2 regions of the Sphingomonas sp. PWP1-2 genome follow, and region 2 is predicted to be linked to the other one. Evidence: predicted binding sites of a transcription regulator. Region 2 holds the regulator's gene; the other holds the start of a gene.
The links. Region 2 encodes LexA, which represses DNA repair genes until DNA is damaged. Its sites were predicted from a motif close to GTTCCNCNCTTGTTCT; they were not measured.

Region 1: a site for LexA is predicted at 5,673-5,688, ahead of recA (recombinase RecA). Genes of this name have one in related genera too.

The regions. Positions count from the first base shown of each region.
Region 1 is NZ_JAFCXM010000002.1:278,646-285,768, forward strand. Features, by position in the region: gene ACP7C5_RS06260 (M13 family metallopeptidase) at 1-1,578, shown strand, start outside; gene ACP7C5_RS06265 (response regulator) at 1,715-4,120, shown strand; gene ACP7C5_RS06270 (response regulator) at 4,158-4,523, shown strand; gene ACP7C5_RS06275 (SDR family oxidoreductase) at 4,618-5,628, shown strand; gene recA (recombinase RecA) at 5,763-6,872, shown strand.
Region 2 is NZ_JAFCXM010000005.1:168,368-175,490, forward strand. Features, by position in the region: gene ACP7C5_RS14075 (citrate synthase) at 1-1,095, opposite strand, end outside; gene gltX (glutamate--tRNA ligase) at 1,114-2,568, opposite strand; gene ACP7C5_RS14085 (ComEC/Rec2 family competence protein) at 2,654-4,864, shown strand; gene ACP7C5_RS14090 (DUF4287 domain-containing protein) at 4,942-5,154, shown strand; gene lexA (transcriptional repressor LexA) at 5,215-5,880, opposite strand; gene ACP7C5_RS14100 (hypothetical protein) at 5,951-6,265, opposite strand; gene ACP7C5_RS14105 (BLUF domain-containing protein) at 6,262-6,597, opposite strand; gene ACP7C5_RS14110 (TonB-dependent receptor) at 6,941-7,123, shown strand, end outside.

The DNA of each region.
Region 1 (7,123 bases), on a different contig from region 2:
GGCGTTGGCGGCTTGTTCGGCGTCGGCGTCGGGCAGGACGACAAGGCTCCCGAGAACTATATCGTCCATGTCTATCAGGGCGGCCTCGGTCTCCCCGACCGCGATTATTATCTCAAGGACGACCCCAAGCTCGCCGACACGCGCACCAAATATCAAGCGTATCAGGCAACGATGCTCGGCCTTGCCGGGCAGGACAATGCCGCACAGCGCGCCGCCGCCGTGTTCGCGTTCGAGAAGACGCTCGCCGAGGCGCATTGGGACCGCGTCAAGTCGCGCAACGCCGACCTGACGTACAACAAATATCTCCCCGCCGACTTCGACGGCAAGGCCGCGGGCTTCCCGTGGGCGGCCTATTTCCAGGCGGCCGGGGCTGCGGGCCAGGCGAACTATATCGTCGGGATGCCGAGCGCGATCGCGGGTGAAGCCAAGGCGTTCGCCGATGCCCCCGTGCAGGTCGTCCAGGACTTCCTGATCCTGCGCACGATGCGCTCGTATGCGGGCTATCTGTCCAAGCCGATCAACGATGCCAATTTTGCGTTTTACGGCACCGTGCTGAGCGGCGCGCCGCAGCAGCCGGTGCGCTGGAAGCGCGGCGTCTCGACCGTGTCGGGCGCGCTCGGCGAAGAGATCGGCCAGCAATATGTCGCGGCCTATTTCCCGCCGGCATCGAAGGCGTCCGCCGATCAGCTCGTCAAGAACATCATCTCGGCGATGGGCACGCGGATCGACAAGCTGACTTGGATGGCGCCCGAGACCAAGGTCAAGGCGCACGCCAAGCTCGCCGCTTTCACCCCCAAAATCGGCTATCCGACCAAGTGGCGCGATTACACCGCGGTGCAGGTCAAGCGTGACGATCTCGTCGGCAACGTCGCCGCAGCGAACCAGTTCGAGTATCAGCGCGACCTGCACAAGCTCGGCCAGCCGATCGACCGCACCGAATGGGGCATGACCCCGATGACGGTGAACGCCTATGCCAACCCGCCGATGAACGAGATCGTCTTCCCGGCGGCGATCCTCCAGCCGCCGTTCTTCGACGCGAAGGCCGATCCCGCGGTCAACTATGGCGGCATCGGTGTCGTTATCGGCCACGAGCTCAGCCATCACTTCGACGATCAGGGCCGCAAGTTCGATCCGACCGGCGCCTTGAAGGAATGGTGGACGCCGCAGGACGTCGCACGCTTCACCGCGATGACCGACCAGCTGGTCAAGCAGTATGACGCGTACGAGCCGCTCCCCGGCCAGCACATCCGCGGCGGGCTGACGCTCGGCGAGAACATGGCCGATCTCGCTGGCCTCGCGCTTGCGTACGACGCCTATCATCGCTCGCTCGGCGGCAAGCCCGCGCCGGTGATCGACGGGCTGACCGGCGACCAGCGTTTCTACCTCGGCTATGCGCAGGTCTGGCGGATCAAGTTCCGCGAGCCCGCGCTGCGCTCGCAGTTGCTGAGCGATCCGCATTCGCCGGGTCCGTTCCGCACGATGGAAGTGCGCAACGTCGACGCCTGGTACGCCGCATTCGGGGTAAAGCCCGGCGACAAGATGTACCTCGCGCCTGCCGAGCGCGTGAAGGTCTGGTAAAATGCCTGGAGGCCCCGGCGCAGCGCGCTGGGGCCTCCTTTTCCGTCTGCGAGCGCGGCGCGCCTCGTGACCGATCCGCGGCGCCGCGCCGCTTAAGCCCTTGACGTCAGCCGTGTAGCGCTCACAGCATGACGCGATGGTCCCGCTACCTGCGCCCCCCCACGTCACCGCCACACGCAGCGCCGCTCTGATTGCGCTCGGCTGCGGTCTGGCGGCCGCCTTGGTCATCCTCGGCATTCTCCACAGCCTTGTGATCGCTGCGGCTTTCCTCGCGGCGGCGCTCGTCGTGACAGGCGGGTTGATCGCAGCGCGCCGGCTGTTCCCGGCAACGGCCAGCACCGCGATCGAACCCGATTGGAGCGTCGCGCGCGCGCTCGCGGCAAGCAGCCCCGACGCGATCGCGGTGACCGACCGCGCTGGGCGGCTCGTCTGTGCGAACGACCGCTACGAAGCGCTGTTCGGCGGTTTTCCGACACCGCCCGGCCTGCCGCTCGACGCGGGCGGGGTCGATCGGCTCGGCAGCGCCGGGCGCGCGGCGTGGCGCGATGGCGCGGCGAGCGTCGATCGCCTGGTCGTCAAGGGCGCGGCGCTCTCGGCCGATGTCACGCGCGTCGGCGAGGACGAGAATCTGCTCGTCTGGCGCTTCTTCGCCTCGCAAGGGCTCGATCTCGCCAAGACGATGGAAAACCTCATCGCCGGTGCGACGGGCGACCGGCTCGGCAGCGCCGGGATCATGGCCGCGCTGATCAACCCCGACGGCCGGATCCGCGCCGCCAACCGCGTGCTGCGTTCGCGCGCGATGGGGCAGGAGGACGGCGCGATCATCGGGCGCGATTTCGCGCGTTTCCTCATCACCGACGCGCAAGGCATGGCGCGCTTCGAGCGCGAGGGGCTGACGCGCAATCCGTTGCGGGTGCTGCAGATCCCGTTCCTCGATGGCGAAGACGCGCCGATGCTCGTCGCGCTGATCGACGAGGAGGAGGGGCACGCCGCGATCGGCGAGAGCGCGAGCGCGCATATCCGCAGCCTCGTGTCGCTGATGCCGTTCGGCGTCGCGCTGATCGGCGGCGATGGCCGCTTCCTGCAGATGAACGACGCCTTCGCGCGCGCCGCCGCGGTCGATCCGGCGAGCCCGCCCATCTATCCGGGCGATCTGCTCGTGCGCGAGGACAAGGGCGTCGTCGCCGACGCGATCCGCCGCTTCGCCGGCGGCGCCACGCATTCGACCGATCTCGCGGTGCGCTTGAAGGACCACCCCGACGAGCCCGTCGCGCTGTCGATCGCGGGCGCGCGGGGGCTGGGCGATTCGGCGGTGCTGCTCAGCCTCAAGGACAATAGCGAGGAAACGCGGCTCAAGCGCGAGGTCGCGCAAGCAACCAAGATGCAGGCGGTGGGGCAGCTCGCCGGCGGCGTCGCGCACGATTTCAACAATATCCTCACCGCGATCATCGGGCATTGCGACCTGATGCTGATGCGCCATTCGCCCGGCGACAGCGATTATGACGACATCCAGCAGATCCGCGCCAATTCGAACCGCGCAGCGAGCCTGACGCGGCAATTGCTCGCCTTCTCGCGCCAGCAGACGCTGCGCCCGCAAGTGCTGCAGCTGCCCGATGTCATTTCCGAAGTCTCGACGCTGCTTAAGCGGCTGCTCGGCGAGACCGTCACGCTGACGGTGAAGCACGGCCGCAACCTCTCGCCGGTGCGCGCCGATCCGGGTCAGCTCGAACAGGTCGTCGTCAACCTCGCGGTCAATGCGCGCGACGCGATGATCGCCAAGGATCCGCGCGGCGTCGGCACGCTGACGATCCAGACCTACGCGGTCACCGCGGCGCAAGTGCGCAAGCTCGGCTCGGACATTCTGCCTGCGGCGGACTATGTCGTGCTCGAAGTGGCCGACACCGGCGGCGGGATCCCGCCCGATATCCTGCCCAAGATCTTCGAGCCGTTCTTCACCACCAAGGAAGTGGGGAAGGGCACCGGGCTCGGGCTGTCGACCGTCTACGGTATCGTCAAGCAGTCGGGTGGCTGGATCTTCGCCGATACCGTCAAGAGCGGGCCGAAGGGCACGTCGGGCGCAGTCTTCACGATCTATCTGCCGGTCCACACCGCGGGCGCGCTGGTCGACGCGACGCCGGCCAAGCCGCTCCCGCGCGAAAAGCCCGCCGATCTGTGGGGCAGCGGCACGATTCTGCTGGTCGAGGACGAGGACATGGTCCGCGCCGTCGCCGAACGCGCGCTCGCGCGGCAGGGCTATACCGTGCTCACCGCCGAGCATGGCGAGGCGGCGCTCGAGCTGCTGGCCCGCTGCGATCGCCCCGATCTGCTCATCTCCGACGTCATGATGCCGTTGATGGACGGACCGACGCTCGTCCGCCAGGTGCGCGCGCGCTATCCCGACCTGCCGATCCTGTTCATGTCGGGCTATGCCGAGGAAACGATCCGCAAGTCGATCGATCTCGACAATGTTGCCTTCCTTGCAAAGCCCTTCTCGGTCCAGGAGCTCGCCGAGGCGACGCGCGACGTGCTTCGTGCGAAATGACTTGGCGGACGGCGTTCGAGGACGCTAAAGGCACACAATGAGCGCCCAGAGTATCCTGATCGTCGAAGACGAGCCCCTTATTGCCATGATGATCGAGGATTTCCTCGATGTGCTTGGTAAATCCGTCGCGGGCTCGGCCGATACCGTGGAGGGCGCGGTCGCGATCATCGCGGATGGCGGTGTCGATGCGGCGATCCTCGATGTCAATCTGCGCGGCGGCGAGAAGAGCTTTCCGATCGCCGAAGTGCTTGCGCAAAAGGGTATCCCGTTCGTCTTCGCCACCGGCGGATCGCACGATACCGTCGCCGAGCAGTTCCGCGACCGCCCGACCTTGCCCAAGCCGTTCACGATGGACGGCGTGTCGAAGGCGCTCGATGCGTTGGGTACCGCCAGCGCGGCTTGATTGAGATTAGCCGAATAAACCCGGCTTGTTTGTGAACCGCGTGCAGACGCCATGAGTTACCCGCTCGACCTTTGATAGCGAGCGAGATCGACCCATGAGCAGCAACGATGAATTCTCCGTTTCCCGCCGGGCCGTCGTGGGCGGTGCTGCGCTCGGCGTCGCGACCGCTGCGACCGGCTCGGCCTTTGCCAAGACGTCAGGAACGCCCGCCGGGGCAGCGCCCATGGCGGGGCTCAAGGATCCGCGGAGCGGGCCTAAGCCGCCGTTCGAAAAGCAGGCGCAGCCATGGCCCGGCCTGTCGTCGAAGATGACCCCCAAGCCCGACAATGGCGAGCAGAGCTATCGCGGCTCGGGTCGTCTGCTCGGCCGCAAGGCGCTCATCACCGGCGGTGATTCGGGCATGGGTGCGGCAGCTGCGATCGCCTATGCGCGCGAAGGCGCCGACGTCGCGATCAACTATCTCCCCGCCGAGGAGGAGGATGCGCGCGCCGTGGTCGCGTTGATCCGCGAGGCGGGCCGCAAGGCGGTCGCCATCCCCGGCGATCTGCGCAGCGAGGCCTTCTGCCAGAAGCTGGTCGAGACCGCGGTCAAGGAGCTTGGCGGGCTCGACATCCTCGTCAGCAACGCGGCGCGCCAGCAGACCCGCGCCTCGATCCTCGACGTGTCGAGCGAGGATTTCGACGCGACGATGAAGACCAACATCTATGCGCCGTTCTGGATCATCAAGGCCGCGCTGCCGCATCTCAAGCCCGGCTCGGCGATCATCGGCACGACCTCCGAACAGGCGACCGACCCTTCGAAGGACCTTTACGACTATGCGATGACCAAGGCCGCGACGACCAACTACGTTCGCAGCCTGGCGAAGCAGCTCGCCCCGCGCGGCATCCGCGTCAACGGCGTCGCGCCGGGGCCGATCTGGACGCCGCTCCAGGTGTCGGGCGGCGCGACGATGGAGAAGCTCGAGAGCTTCGGCAGCATGACGCCGCTTGGCCGACCCGGCCAGCCCGCCGAGCTCGCCGGAATCTACGTCCTGCTCGCCGAAAACGGCGCCAGCTACACCACCGGCCACGTCTATGGCGCGGCGGGCGGCGGCGGAATGCCATAACCTGCGGTGTTAACCTGTCCTACGACCCTCGGAAAAGCACCGTCGTTCCACACTTGTTCTCACAGAACAAATGCGATACACCGCTGTCACGCATTGAACGCATGAGGCGTTCGGTCTAGCGACGGGAGCTACCAATGGCGGTATCTTTGAAGGTCATCGACAGCAAAATGGCAGCATCCACGGACAAGGCCGCCGAAAAGGCCAAGGACGAACGCGCAAAGGCGCTCGAAGCCGCGCTCGCGCAAATCGATCGCGCGTTCGGCAAGGGCTCGGCGATGAAGCTCGGCTCGAAGCAGACGATGCAGGTCGAGGTGATCTCGACCGGCTCGCTCGGGCTCGACATCGCGCTCGGCGTCGGCGGCTTGCCGCGTGGGCGCGTGATCGAGATTTACGGTCCCGAATCGTCGGGCAAGACGACGCTCGCGCTCCACGTGATCGCCGAAGCGCAGAAGACCGGCGGCACCGCGGCGTTCGTCGACGCCGAGCACGCGCTCGACCCAGTCTATGCCAAGAAGCTCGGCGTCAACATCGACGAGCTGATCGTCTCGCAGCCCGACACGGGCGAGCAGGCGCTCGAGATCGTCGACACGCTCGTTCGCTCGAACGCGATCGACGTGCTTGTCGTCGATTCGGTCGCGGCCTTGGTGCCGCGCGCCGAAATCGAGGGCGAGATGGGCGACAGCCATGTCGGCCTGCAGGCGCGCTTGATGTCGCAGAGCTTGCGCAAGCTGACGGGCTCGATCAGCCGTTCGCGCTGCATGGTGATCTTCATCAACCAGCTGCGCATGAAGATCGGCGTGATGTACGGCAACCCCGAGACGACGACCGGCGGCAACGCGCTCAAGTTCTACGCCTCGGTCCGCCTCGACATCCGCCGCACTGGGCAGATTAAGGATCGCGACGAGATCATCGGCAACACGACGCGCGTGAAGGTCGTCAAGAACAAGGTCGCGCCGCCGTTTAAGCAGGTCGAATTCGACATCATGTACGGGCAGGGCGTGTCGAAGATCGGTGAGATCCTCGATCTCGGCGTCAAGGCCGGGCTGGTCGAGAAGTCGGGCGCGTGGTTCTCCTACGACAGCGTCCGCATCGGCCAGGGCCGCGAGAATTCGAAGACGTTCCTCAAGGACCATCCCGAAATGTCCGACCGACTCGAAGCCTCGATCCGCGCGCGCACCGACAAGGTCGCCGAGGAAATGATGGTCGGCGGCGAGCCCGACGACGGGGACGAGCCCGAGATGTGAGCTCCGCTTCGGGCCGCTTGGTCCGGGGCAGGGAGCGGCGGCAGGGCTCGGCCGCGTTCTTTCTACAGGCGGCACAGGTACGCCGTCGTAAAACCGCGAAGGCCCGCCAGCATCGGCGGGCCTTTGCTATGGCGGGCTCGTCAAACGGTAGGCGCTTCACAGGATCAGGCGCCGATCGAAAACTACGCTATCGTCACCCCGGCCTTGTGCCGGGGCCCACCCCTCTGCCCGAGCAGCGTCCGATGTCGGAC
Region 2 (7,123 bases):
GGAATAGAAATCGACGTTCGGGAACAGCTTCTTCTCGATGAAGTACGGATCGCTCAGCGCCATCTCCTCGAGCGCGATCGCGACGTCGAACACAGGATCGGTCACGCCGAGCTCGCCGAGCACTTCGCGAACGGTCTGCTGCATCACGGTCGCGCGCGGATCGTAGTTCTTATAGACGCGGTGACCGAAGCCCATCAGGCGGAACGGATCGTTCTTGTCCTTGGCGCGCGCGATATACTCGGGGATGCGGTCGACGGTGCCGATCTCGCGCAGCATGTTGAGCGCGGCTTCATTGGCGCCGCCATGCGCGGGGCCCCACAGGCAAGCGATGCCGGCCGCGATGCACGCGAACGGATTGGCGCCCGACGAGCCGGCAAGCCGGACGGTCGAGGTCGACGCGTTCTGCTCGTGATCGGCATGGAGGATGAAGATGCGGTCCATCGCCTTTTCGACGACGGGGTTCACGACATACTCTTCGGCCGGAACGCCGAAGGTCATCTGCAGGAAGTTGCCGGTGTAGCTGAGATTGTTCTTCGGCGACATGAACGGCTGGCCGATCGAATATTTGTACGCCATCGCGGCGATCGTCGGCATCTTGGCGATGAGGCGATGGCTCGCGATCATGCGCTGCTGCGGATCGGTGATGTCGGCCGAATCCTGGTAGAAGGCCGAGAGCGCGCCGACGACGCCGCACATGATCGCCATCGGATGCGCGTCGCGACGGAAGCCGCGATAGAAGGTCGCGAGCTGCTCGTGGAGCATCGTGTGGCGGCTGATCGTGTAGCTGAATTTGTCGAGCTCGTCCTTGGTCGGCAGCTCGCCGTTGAGGAGGAGGTGGCAGACCTCCATGAAGGTCGACTTCTCGGCGAGCTGGCCGATCGGATAGCCGCGGTGGAGCAGCACGCCCTCGTCGCCATCGATGTAAGTGATCGCCGAGTCGCACGATGCGGTCGACGTGAAGCCCGGGTCGTAGGTGAACATGCCCGTTTGCGCATAGAGCTTGCGGATATCGATCACATCGGGACCGACGCTGCCCGACAGGACCTTGAGATCGAGGTCCTTGCCTGCGGCGTTCAGCTTGACGGAGTCAGTCATCGTGGTCCTTTCGAAATCTTAAGCGGCCATCTGGTCGGCGATACGCCCCAGGCTCTCGTCGCGCCCGAGCAGATCGAGCACGTCGAAGATTCCGGGCGAGGTCTTGCGTCCGGTCAGTGCGGCGCGCAGCGGCTGCGCGACTTGACCCAACTTGACCCCTGCATCCTCGGCGACCTGCCGGACCGCAGCTTCGAGCGTCTCCGTATCCCAGCTTTCGGTCGCGTCAAGCGCGACGTGCAGTCGGGCGAGTAAAGCGCGTGCATCTGGGCTTAACAGCGCGGTCGCTTCGGCGTGCATTTCCACCGGTCGAACGTGGAAAAGGAACGCCGTTCCCGCGGCCAGCTCGTTGAGGTTGGCGGCACGCGGCTTCAGCGATGCCATGCTGCGACGAAGTATGTCTGCCTGACGGTCCGTCGGTTCGAAGCCGAGCTGCGGCGTGATGAGCGCGGCAAGGCGCGCATCATCCGCCTGGCGGATATATTGACCGTTTAGGTTCTCGAGCTTCTTGAGATCGAACCGCGATGGTGATTTGCCGACGCCGTCGAGATCGAACCATTCGATTGCCTGGTCGCGGCTGATGAGTTCGTCATCGCCATGCCCCCAACCGAGACGCAGCAGATAGTTATCGAGCGCCTCGGGCAGCACGCCCAGTTCATCGCGATAATATTCGACGCCGACCGCGCCGTGGCGCTTCGACAGCTTGGCGCCGTCCGAGCCGTGGATCAGCGGGATGTGCGCATAGACCGGGTCGGGCCAGCCGCCTTCGATCGCGTGCATCGCGCGGATGATCGGCAATTGGCGGAAAGCGTTGTTGAGATGATCGTCGCCGCGAATCACGTGCGTCACGCCCATGTCGTGATCGTCGACGACGACCGCGAGCATATAGGTCGGCGTACCGTCCGAGCGGAGCAGGACGAGATCGTCGAGCTCGGCATTCTGCACCGTAACCGATCCCTGGACCTTGTCCTCGATCGTCGTCGCGCCATCGAGCGGGGCCTTGAGCCGGACGACGAACGGGCGCGTCTCGGCGCTGGTGTCGGCGTCGCGATACGGGCTGCGCACGCGCAGCGGCTTCTTCGCGGCATCGGCCTCGGCGCGCATCGCGGCGAGTTCGTCCTGCGTCAGATAGCAGCGATAGGCATGGCCATGCTCGACCATCGTGTGCGCGACCTGCGCATGGCGGTCGGCGCGCTGCGATTGATAGACTTCGGTGCCGTCCCAATCGAGCTCAAGCCAGCGCAGCGAGGTGAGGATCGCGTCGATCGCCGGCTGGGTCGAGCGCGCGCGATCGGTATCCTCGATCCGCAACAGGAACTGGCCGCCGTGATGCCGCGCGTAGAGCCAGTTGAACAAGGCGGTGCGCGCCCCGCCAATGTGCAGAAACCCGGTCGGCGACGGCGCGAACCGCGTGACGACCTTGGTGTCGGATGCGCCGGCGGCGGGGGCCGCGGCGGGGTCAGATATTGCGCTCAATCGCGCATGCTCCCAGACTAGAGATTGGATGGCCGGATCAGCCTTGAGCGCCTCTAGCACGCACCTTCCTGCGCTTCAAATCGGCGTGCCGCGGGGGTGGTTCGGCGTCGGCGATCGACTCGAGAGCTGGCTCGAGGCCGAGCGCGATCAATTGCCGCTGTGGTTGCCGGTGGCGCTCGGCGCGGGGATCGCGCTGTGGTTCGTGCTGCCCGATCCGGCGGCATGGGAAGCGGCTGGTCTAGTGGCGATCGCGGTGGCGCTCGCCGGGGTGGCGCTGGCGCTGCATGGGCGTGCGGCGCGGGTCGTCGCGGTTGGCGGGTTTGCGGTCGCGATCGGGCTTGGGCTGATCTGGTGGCGCGCCGAGCGCGTGGCGCACGTGGTGCTCGCAGAACCGACGATCGCAACCTTCACCGCACGAGTCGAGCGGGTCGAGCCGCTTGCGGCGCGCGATGTGGTGCGGTTGCGGCTGGCCCCGCTGCACGTGCTGGCGGTGCCCGCGACGCGCGAGCCGGTTCGGCCGTTGCCGACGCTGCCAGCGCATATCCGCGTCAATCTCGTCGATGCCGACGTTCCCGTGGGACTGGTGCCGGGTGCGACGCTGCGGCTCTCGGCGCGGCTGATGCCGCCGCCGCCGCCCGGCGTGCCCGGCGCCTATGACTATGCGCGGACCGCCTGGTTCGACGCGATCGGCGCGACCGGGCGTGGCTTTGCGCCGATCACGATCCTCGCTGGCGGTGGGACAGGCGGCGTCGGCCTGCGGCAGCGGCTGTCGCAGCACATCCAAGCGAGCGCTGGCGGGGGCGGGGTGGGGGGCATCGCCGCATCGCTCGCGACGGGGGATCAAGGCGGGATCCCGCTCGCCGACAATGAGGCGATGCGCCGATCCGGGCTCGCGCATTTGCTGTCGGTGAGCGGTCTGCATATCACCGCGGCGGTCGGCGCGGTGATGTTGCTGGTCGGGCGCTTGCTCGCGCTCAGCCCGTGGATCGCGCTGAAGACGCGCGTTCCGTTGATCGCGGCGGGTGCGGGGGCGCTCGCGGCGATCGGCTACACGCTGCTGACCGGGGCCGAGGTGCCGACGATCCGCTCGTGCGTCGCGGCGTTGCTCGTGCTGGTCGCTTTGGCGCTGGGCCGGCAGGCGCTGACGCTGCGGCTGGTCGCGGCGGGGGCGATCGTGGTGCTGTTGCTGTACCCCGAGGCGCTCGCCGGGCCGAGTTTTCAGTTGTCATTCGCGGCGGTCGCGGCGATCGTCTCGCTCAACGAACATCCCCGGTTGCGCGTGTGGTTCGGGCCGCGCGAGCAGACGCGGCTGGCGCGGATCGCGCGTGAACTGGCGTCGCTGCTGCTGACCGGGATCGTCGTCGAGCTCGCTTTGCTGCCGATCGCGCTGTTCCACTTCCACAAAGCCGGGATTTACGGCGCGGTCGCCAATATCGTCGCGATCCCGCTGACGACGTTCGTGACGATGCCGTGCGAGGCGTTGGCGTTGCTGTTCGATACGGTGGGCGCGGGGCTGCCGTTCTGGTGGCTGACGGCTCGCTCGCTCGATCTGCTGTTGTGGATTGCGCACATGACTGCGGCGGTCCCGGGCTCGGTCGCGCCACTGCCGGCAATGCCGGGCGCCGCTTACGCGCTGATGGTGGTGGGCGGATTGTGGATCGGCCTGTGGCGCACGCGCTGGCGGCGGCTGGGGGCGCTGCCGCTAGCGATCGGCTTGGCATGGGCGCTGCTGACCCCGGCGCCCGATCTGATCGTCACCGGAGACGGTCGGCATGTCGCGATCCGCACCTCGGCGGGCGACGTCGCTTTGCTGCGCGACCGGACCGGGGACTATACCGCCGACATGCTCGCCGAGAATGGCGGGATCGCTGCGCTCCCGGTATTGATGTCCGAGCAGCACGAGGCGCGCTGCAGCCGCGACCTCTGCCTGATGACGCGGACCGTCGCAGGGCGACAGTGGCGCATCCTGGCGACGCGCAGCGCGTATCATGTCCCGACGCTCGACCTCGTCGCGGCGTGTGCCGGCGCCGACATCGTGATCAGCGAGCGGCGCTTGCCGCGCCATTGCGTTCCGCAGTGGCTGCGGCTCGACCGCGAGACGCTGGCGCAAACCGGCGGCGTTGCGATCGCTTTGGCATCGCATTCGGTGCGGACCGTTCGCCATCCGGGCGACCGGCATCCGTGGATCGCGGCGCCGGAGGGCGACGCTGGTCGGCGGCGGTGGGTTGGCCGGATGCGTTGGCGCGCTCGATTGTCGGGGAGGGCTGGGGCAGCAGTAACGGACGGGAAACGATAGGGCGGGGTGGCCTTGCGGCTTTCCCCCAAATACCGGAAGATCCTCGGGACGTTCCCGCATCTCGGAGCCTGCACGCCGTGGCTGACCAAGCGATCAAAGGGCCCGCATCGTACTTTCCATCGATCGAGAAGACCTATGGCCGTCCGATCGCAGAGTGGCAGGCGATGGTGCGCGAGCGTTTGCCGGAAAAACACATGGCGCTCGTCACCATGCTGAAGACCGAGCATGGCATGGGCCACGGCCACGCCAACGCGCTCGTCGCGCACACCCTTGCCGAGCACAAAGACTGAGCCGCTCGATCGCTCGCCGCGCGACCATCAAGCGCGACGGTCGATCACGCCGACCGTGGCTCAGTCGTACCGGCGTAACAGCCCGGCGAGCTTGCCCTGCACGCGCACCTGGGCGGGGGCATAACGCTGCGGATCGTAGGCGCGGTTGGCCGGATCGAGCCGCACCATTGCACCTTCGCGACGGAAGAATTTGAGCGTCGCCTCGCTCTCTTCGATCAAAGCCACGACAATCTCGCCGTCGCGCGCGACATCCTGGCGCTTGATCAGCGCATAGTCGCCATCGAGGATGCCCGCCTCGACCATCGAATCGCCTGACACCTCGAGCGCATAATGCTCGCCATTGCCGAGCAAAGCCGCGGGGACCGAGAGCATCGATGCGCCCTCGAACGCCTCGATCGGCACGCCTGCCGCGATCCGGCCATGCAGCGGGATTTCGATCACGTCGTTGGCAGGCTGTGGTGCTGCACGCGAAGCGGCGGCGGGGGCCGCCTTGGTCGGGGTCTTGATTCCACGCTCGGGCATCTTGAGCACTTCGAGCGCCCGCGCGCGGTTGGGCAGGCGGCGGATGAACTGGCGTTCCTCGAGCGCGCTGATCAAGCGATGGACGCCCGACTTCGACTTGAGGTCGAGCGCTTCCTTCATTTCCTCGAAGGACGGCGATACCCCGGTCTCGTCGAGCCGGTCGTTGATGAAGCAGATCAGCTCATGCTGCTTGCGGGTAAGCATCGCGCGGCCCTTTCGTCGGAACAGACGACGAACCTATACGGAACGAAAAATCGCCCGTCAAGCGATGCTGTCACCGTCCGGCGCAGGTATCCTGCGAGTCGCTGGTCGCACTCCCCGCGATGCCGCGGAGCAGTTCGATGCATGCGTCATGGTGAATGTTCGTGCCTTGCAGCCCCACGGGAAACGCGCTGGCGAGCGCGAGCCCGACATTATGGAAGGGTTCGCCGATCCGGCGATCGACGCGCCGCGGCGGCGGGGTGCCGTAATCGGGCGTCGGGGCGGGCGGCGGGGTGCCGATCGCGCTGACCGGGAGCGCGAGCGCGGCGCTATGGCCTGCCGAAATCAGCGTGTGGAAGTGCGTGCGCACCGCTTCGGTTGCGTTCACGAGCAGCCGCCCGATCTGGGCGTCATCCGCGTCGGCCGCGGCGCCGACGTGGGGTGCGCCATGGTCCAGCCGCCGGATTCGTGGGGGCGAATATGGCGGTGCTGGAGGACGATCGGCGCATGATGACGCGGGTCGGCGAGGATGCGGGCGAACGTCGCCATGACGCTCATGCGCGAACGCTCGAGCACTTGCAGGAAGCTGCGACCGTCCGACCATCGCAGCCCGGTGATCCTGTCGAGCGCGGTATTATGCCGTGATTGTTCGAGGATGCCGGCGAGGTCGGCCGTGACGCTCGAAACGGTGTTCCCGCTGACATAAAGGATTCGCCGCATGCCCTTGTGTCCTTCTCGTGAGGGCCGGGGCTAGGGGGGTGTCGGCAGCCTGTCGTTGCGGTGGATCGTGTATCGGTATCGTATCCTGAATCAGGTGCGCACTGTCGCTGACGATCGCGCCGTGGTCGGCGTCGTGCAGGCCCCGGTGCAACTCGAAAGCCACAGCCAGCCGACAAAGCAGATGTGGCGGCACACCTGTCATAATCGCGTCACAATCCCGACCTAGCCGCGCGGTCGGGGTCACACCGCACCACGCAGGAGCGCGGACGCGTCGCCGCGCAGGACAACAAGTCCGCTGCGGCGAACGGTGTGGGCAGCCTATTTCATCTATCGGGGGAACATCATGTCCAAGTCACACGCCGCCAAGGCGCTCCTTCTGCTCGGCACCGCGTTCGGCGCGATCGCCAGCATCGGTTCGGCCAGCGCCCAGGAAGCCGCTGCGCCCGTCGCCGCGGTCGAGGCCGCGCCAGAGAGCGACAGCCTCGGCGACATCGTCGTCACCGCGCAGCGTCGCAGCGAAAATCTG